Regions from separate parts of the Labrys methylaminiphilus subsp. lupini genome, predicted to be linked through region 2. Evidence: predicted binding sites of a transcription regulator. Region 2 holds the regulator's gene; the other holds the start of a gene.
What was found. The regulator LexA, encoded in region 2, represses DNA repair genes until DNA is damaged. The targets are predictions, from matches to a motif close to TGTTCNNNNTGTGTTCNG.

Region 1: a site for LexA is predicted at 1,492-1,509, ahead of uvrA (excinuclease ABC subunit UvrA). Genes of this name have one in related genera too.

What each region holds. Positions count from the first base shown of each region.
Region 1 covers NZ_JBMDIH010000001.1:1,716,938-1,720,304, forward strand. Annotated here, with positions in the region: gene uvrA (excinuclease ABC subunit UvrA) at 1-1,416, opposite strand, end outside; gene arfB (alternative ribosome rescue aminoacyl-tRNA hydrolase ArfB) at 1,543-1,986, shown strand; gene ACN6KF_RS08105 (HAD family hydrolase) at 2,071-2,727, opposite strand; gene ACN6KF_RS08110 (regulatory protein RecX) at 2,861-3,367, shown strand, end outside.
Region 2 covers NZ_JBMDIH010000001.1:1,418,823-1,422,189, reverse strand. Annotated here, with positions in the region: gene moaC (cyclic pyranopterin monophosphate synthase MoaC) at 1-124, shown strand, start outside; gene ACN6KF_RS06550 (molybdopterin molybdotransferase MoeA) at 121-1,341, shown strand; gene lexA (transcriptional repressor LexA) at 1,454-2,170, shown strand; gene ACN6KF_RS06540 (pentapeptide repeat-containing protein) at 2,197-2,880, shown strand; gene ACN6KF_RS06535 (TOBE domain-containing protein) at 2,984-3,190, opposite strand; gene ACN6KF_RS06530 (ComEC/Rec2 family competence protein) at 3,220-3,367, opposite strand, start outside.

The DNA of each region.
Region 1 (3,367 bases), 300 kb from region 2:
GGCGTTGAGTTCGGCCGGCAAGGCCTCGAACCAATGCTGGGCCTGGCGCACCGACATTGCCGAGATCTCGCCGATATGGCGGTGCGTGACCTTTACCGCCAAGGATTCCGGTTTCAGGCGGAAACCGGCGCAAGCCTTGCACGGCGTATTGGCCATGAAGCGCGAAATATCCTCGCGGGCCTGTTCTGAATCGGTCTCCTTCCAGCGTCGCTCCAGATTGGTCACCACGCCCTCGAAGGCCTTGCGTGTCTCATAGGAGCGCAGGCCGTCATCGAAGGAAAAGACGATTTGCTCCTCGCCCGAGCCATAGAGGAACACCTGCTGCACCTTCTCCGGCAGGTCCTTCCAGGGCGTGGTCACGCCGAACTTGTAATGCTTGGCGAGGGCGTCGACGGTCTGGCTGTAATAGGGACTGGTGGATTTCGCCCAAGGCGCCAGCGCGCCCTTGCGCAGCGACAGGGTCTCGTCGGGCACCACCAGGACGGGATCGACCGTCATCTCGGTGCCGATGCCGTCGCAGGACGGGCAGGCACCGAAGGGGTTGTTGAAGGAGAACAGCCTGGGCTCGATCTCCGGAATGGTGAAGCCGGAAACCGGGCAGGCGAATTTCTGGCTGAACATCACGCGCTTGGATGAGCCGTCGGCCTCCTTCTGATCGGCCAGTTCGACCACGGCGATGCCGTCGGCCAACTCCAAGGCCGTCTCGAAGGAATCAGCCAGGCGGCTGGCGATATCGGCGCGCACCACGATGCGGTCCACCACCACGTCGAGATCGTGCTTGAGCTTCTTGTCGAGGGCGGGGGCGTCGGCGATCTCGTAGAAGGTACCGTCGATCTTGACACGCTGGAAGCCGCGCTTGAGGAAGTCGGCGAGTTCCTTGCGATATTCGCCCTTGCGCCCGCGCACCACCGGCGCGAGCAGGAACAGCCTGGTGCCCTCTGGCATGGCCATGACGCGATCGACCATCTGGCTGACGGTCTGACTTTCGATCGGCAGCCCGGTCGCCGGCGAATAGGGAATGCCGATACGAGCCCAGAGCAGGCGCATATAGTCGTAGATCTCGGTGACTGTCGCCACCGTCGAGCGGGGATTGCGCGAGGTTGTCTTCTGTTCGATCGAAATGGCGGGCGACAGGCCGTCGATCTGGTCGACGTCCGGCTTCTGCATCATTTCGAGGAATTGGCGCGCATAGGCCGAAAGGCTCTCGACATAGCGGCGCTGTCCCTCGGCATAGATGGTGTCGAAAGCGAGCGAGGACTTGCCCGAGCCGGACAGGCCGGTGAACACCACGAGCTTGTCACGCGGGATTTCCAGATCGACATTCTTGAGATTGTGCTCGCGCGCGCCGCGCACGGTGATGAAGCGGCGGTCGGCAGGCGACGGAACAGCGCTGCCGGAGATGGGGCGGCCAGACATACGGACGATCCTGTGGGCTTTTGTCGAGAGATAGGCGCTTTGGCTCGCAAATTGAAGGAGGGCTGGTGAAAAAACAAGAACAATTCGTGAACTTATCCGCAAAATTTTGCGGCACCCCGAGTTCCGATGGGTTATGCACGCGCCATGATCGAGATTAACCCCACCTTGTTCATCGACGAGCGCGAGATCGATGAGGACTTCGTGCGCTCCTCGGGGCCCGGCGGACAGAATGTCAACAAGCTGTCGACGGCGGTGCAGTTGCGCTTCAATATCCGCAGGTCGCCCTCGCTCCCGAACGACGTCGCCATCCGAGCCCAGAAGCTGGCGGGCAGGAAGCTGACGCAGGAGGGCGTGCTGGTGATTGTTGCCCAGCGCTTCCGCACCCAGGAGCGTAATCGCGAGGACGCGCGCGAGCGGTTGGTCGCTCTCCTGCGGGAGGCCGCCACGCCGCCGCCGCCGCCCCGCAAGGTGACGAAGCCCTCCAAGGCCGCCAAGGCGCGGCGGCTGGAATCGAAATCGCGCCGCTCAAACGTGAAATCGCTGCGTGGCGGCAAGTTCTCCGTGGATTGAGGTCCGGCCGAGGACGAAGCCCGGGCACGGCAAATCGGAGCTTTTGAGATTTCGCCGTTTGCTTTTCGGGGCAGACTGCCGGGATCAGGCCAGGATGCGCGCCTTCACTTCGTCCATCGTCTCGGCGATGTAGTCGGCACCGGCTGCCACCAGGGTTTCCTCGCTGGGGGGCATATGATGCAGTCCGCCGACAAAGCCGATCACCGTCATGCCGGCGGCCTTGGCTGCCTTGATGCCGACCACGCTGTCCTCGACCACCACGGTCTTGGCGGGATCCACACCGAGAGCCCTCGCGGCATGCAAAAACAGGTCCGGGGCCGGTTTTCCCTGTGCCACCAGATTTGCGCTGAAGATGTTGGGATAGACGAGCTCGAACAGGTTGGTGATGCTGAGGCCGAGACCGAGCTTGGCCGGCGGGCTGTTGGAAGCCACGCAAAAGGGCATCGGCAGGGTTTGGAGCACTTCGCGCACGCCCGGAATCGGTTCCAGACGCGCCACATAGGCGGCCCGAAGCATGCGGCGCGTAGTCTCGGCATGGTCCGGTGGCAGCTTGAGCCCGAAATCCTGCTCGAAACGCTCTTCCAAGGCTTCCTGGGTCAGACCGAGAAAGCGCTGCATCACGTCATGCGGGGTGACTTTTACGCCGAGGGCCGACAGGGCCTCGGCTTCGACTTCCGCCGACAGGATCTCGCTGTCGACGAGAACGCCATCGCAATCGAAAATCACTAGAGAGAAGGGCATGGGAACCGCCTGATCCGAGAAGACGTGCAGAGGCCGGCGTGTCGCAATTCTTGTCAAGGTGAGCCCGAGCCAGGGACATGATGGCGCGCTGCCATGCGTTCCGGCAAGTTCTTTCCAACAATTCGAGGCTGCCATGTCCATCATCCCGTCCCTGAGCCGCGAAGAAAGCTGGATGCGCAAGTCCGCGCTCCATTATCTCGGCCAGCGATCGACCAGCGTCGCCAATCTCCGCCAGGTCTTGCTGCGGCGGGCGCGTCGCAAATTGGACCCGGAAATCGAAGTCGCCGAAATGATCGAGCGCACCATCGATTATTGCAGGCAGCTCGGTTTCATCGACGATGCCAGTTTCGTGGAGGCCCGCCTTCATGCCGGGCGCAGCCGCGGCTTTTCCGCCCGCAGGATCGGTGCCGCCCTGGCGGCCAAGGGGGTTGATCGCACCTTGGTGGCCCAGGCCCTTGCGGGGGAGGACCGCGATGAAGCTGAAGAAAGAGCCGCTGCCCGGCTGGCGCAGCGCCGGCGCATTGGCCCCTGGCGGCGGACCGACCGCGATGCCGAGCTCGAGCGGGAGATTGCGATATTGGCACGCGGAGGCTTTGCTGTCTGGCTGGCCCGCCGCATCGTTACCGCGGATCCCGACGAA
Region 2 (3,367 bases):
GGCCTGCCTGACCATTTATGACATGGTCAAGGCCGTCGATCGGGGCATGCGCATCGAGGCGATCAGGCTTGTGGAGAAATCCGGCGGCAAATCCGGCGATTGGCATGCGGAGGAAAATCGATGAGCCTGCTTCCCGTCGCGGACGCGCTGGCCAAGGTGGTTGCCGGCGTAGCCCCGCTTCCAACCGAAACAATATCGCTGCATGCCACGCGCGGACGTGTTCTCGCTTCGGCCATCACGGCGCTGAGGACCCAGCCCGGCTTCAACGCCTCGGCCATGGACGGCTATGCGGTGCGAGCGGCAGATGCCAAGGAAGGTGCTAGCCTCGAATTGATCGGAGAATCGGCGGCGGGGCACGGCTATGCCGGACGAGTTGGCGAAAACCAGGCCGTTCGCATCTTCACGGGTGCGCCCGTGCCGGATGGCGCCGACACAGTGGTGATCCAGGAGCACACGAGCCGCGAGGGCAATCGCGTCATCGTGGAGGCGGCGGCCAGGCTCGGCCAGCATATCCGGGCCCGTGGCCTGGACTTTGCCGAAGGACGGGAGGCTTTGACATCAGGCACCGTCATCGGTCCCCGCGACATAGCGCTTGCCGCGGCCATGAATCATCCTGCCCTGCCTGTCCGCCGCCGCCCCAAAGTCGCTATTCTCGCGACCGGCGATGAATTGGTACTGCCCGGTCAAGCCATCGGCGAGAATCAGATCGTCGCCTCCAACAATTTCGCCATTCGGGCACTGGTCGAGGCCGAGGGGGGCGAAGTACTCGACCTCGGCATCGCCAGCGACGACTTCCCGGCTCTGGAGGCTGCCGTTCGGCGGGCTCGTACCGAGAAGGCGGATGTGCTCGTCACCATCGGCGGTGCTTCGGTCGGCGATCACGATCTGATCCAGACCGCGCTCACCCGCGAAGGCATGCAGCTCGGCTTCTGGAAGATCGCCATGCGCCCGGGCAAGCCCCTGCTGCACGGGCGGCTTGGCTCAATGCATATCCTCGGCCTGCCCGGCAATCCGGTATCCTCGGTGGTCTGCGGCGTCCTCTTCCTGGTACCCCTGTTGCGTACGTTGCTGGGGCGGGCCGATGCGGGTCTGTCCCGCCGCAAGGCCGTCTTCGCCAACGCCTGGCCAGCCAACGACGTTCGTGAAGACTATATCCGTGCCCGCTTCGTGCTTGACGATACGTCAGACATCCTCAAGGTAGAGCCGCTGGCGCTGCAGGATTCGTCGCTGGTGAGTGTGATGCAGCATGCCGACTGTCTGGTCGTCCGGCCGCCCTTTGCGCCGGAAGCAAAACCGGGCGATATCTGCGAGATCATCGATCTTCGTGCGGCCGGCTATTGACGCTACCCTTAACCTGAACTTCACAGTTGCAGAACACAGTAGGAACATGTAGCACTGTTCTTGTTTTGTTTACACCTTCACCGTGATTCGCGGCCGCCACGACGGGAAAGCCATGCTGACCAAGAAACAACACGAATTGCTTCGGTTCATTCATGAGCGCCTGAAGGAACAGGGCGTGCCCCCCTCCTTCGATGAAATGAAGGAGGCGCTGGACCTGCGCTCCAAGTCCGGCATCCACCGCCTGATCATGGCTCTGGAGGAGCGCGGCTTCATCCGGCGCCTGCCAAACCGGGCACGCGCGCTCGAAGTGGTACGCCTGCCCGAATCCGCCGTGCCAGGCGGCCTGTCGCTGGCCTCTTCGCAGCGGGGCTTCCGCCCCAACGTGATCGAGGGCAATCTCGGCAAGGTCCGCCCCGTCAGGCCGGAAATGGACGAGGATGTCGGCCGGCCGGTTCTGGTCCCGGTGATGGGACGCATCGCCGCCGGTACGCCGGTCTCCGCCATCCAGACCAAGAGCCATACCATCAGCGTTACGCCGGAAATGCTGTCCTCAGGTGATCATTTCGCCCTGGAAGTGCGCGGTGATTCAATGATCGAAGCTGGTATCTTCGACAATGACACCGTGCTGATCCGCCGCCAGGACCATGCCGATACCGGCGATATCGTGGTAGCCCTGATCGACGATGAGGAAGCCACGCTGAAGCGCTTGCGCAAGCGCGGCGCCTCCATTGCACTGGAGGCGGCCAATCCGGCTTACGAAACCCGTATTTTTGGCCCGGACAGGGTACAGATCCAGGGTAAATTGGTGGGCCTGTTCCGCCGATATTGAGAGCATGCGAATTTGGTTCGCTTGCAATGACTGGCCTTCATACAGTCAGCGGCCACGCTTTGGAACGCCGTGACGTCGAGCGGTTGCTCAAGGCGCGCGCGCCGTATTGCCTTGTCGATTGTGAACTGGAGGAATGCGATCTTTCGCGTCTCGACCTGTCCCACTGGTCGTTCGAGCGTTGCATTCTCAAAAATGCCAAGCTGGTCGGCGCCAAGCTCGCGAATACACTATGGCGCAATTGCAAGGCGGGCGGTGCCGATTTCCGTGGTACCGACCTCGAAGATGCTGCATTCCGTACGGGTGACTACAGCAATGCCAGCTTTCGACGCGCCAAAGCGGCCTCGGCGGTTTTTACCGGCTGCAAACTGACAGGCGCGGATCTCTCGGAAATCGCCGCATTCGGGCTCGTTTTCGAGGAGGTCTTGCTTATGTCGGCGAAACTGCCGGCCTTTTCCTTTCGCAAGTCCACGCTACGCCGCCTCGACTTCACCCAGGCCGATCTGCGCCAATGCGATTTCCGCGATGTCATCTTCGAAGAGTGCAGCCTGCGCGATGCCAATCTGGTCGATGCCCGTTTCGAAGGAGCGGATCTACGCAGTGCCGATCTCGGCGGCTTGAAGCTTGGTGACGCCCGTTATTTCAAGGGCGCCACGATCTCGAAAAACCAGGCCGGCCAATTGCTGGCCGAGCTGGGCTTGCGGATCACCTGAAGAAGGTCTGGAGTTCGCAGGCAAATCCGCTTGATGGTCGGGTAGCCCCGGGTGTCTTCGAACTACCATCTGTCCGAAGACCCGGCCTGGCTGACAGCGCCGATCAGTCGACCGCGATCATGACGTCGGAGGCCTTGATCACGGCATAGGCGTTCTGGCCGGGCTTGAGCTGGAGATCATCGACGGCCTCGTTGGTGATCGAAGCGGTGATGATGGTTCCGTTGACCTCGAGCTGGATATGGGAGGTAGTCTGCCCCTTCGTCACGCTCTTGATCGTGCCCTTGATCTGGTTGCGGGCGCTGATTTTCATGGTCCGTCCTTTCTTGTGAGAATCTCGCGTCAGTTATCGGTTTCGGCGGTGACGCTGTCCATAGGCGTATCCGTCGCTGGGGCCTGCACTGCCGCCTGGGGCAGAAGTTTCGGCGGCACAATCACCCGGCCCGGTGCCCACGGACGGGACGCTTGGGGATGGCGGGCCATGACGAGA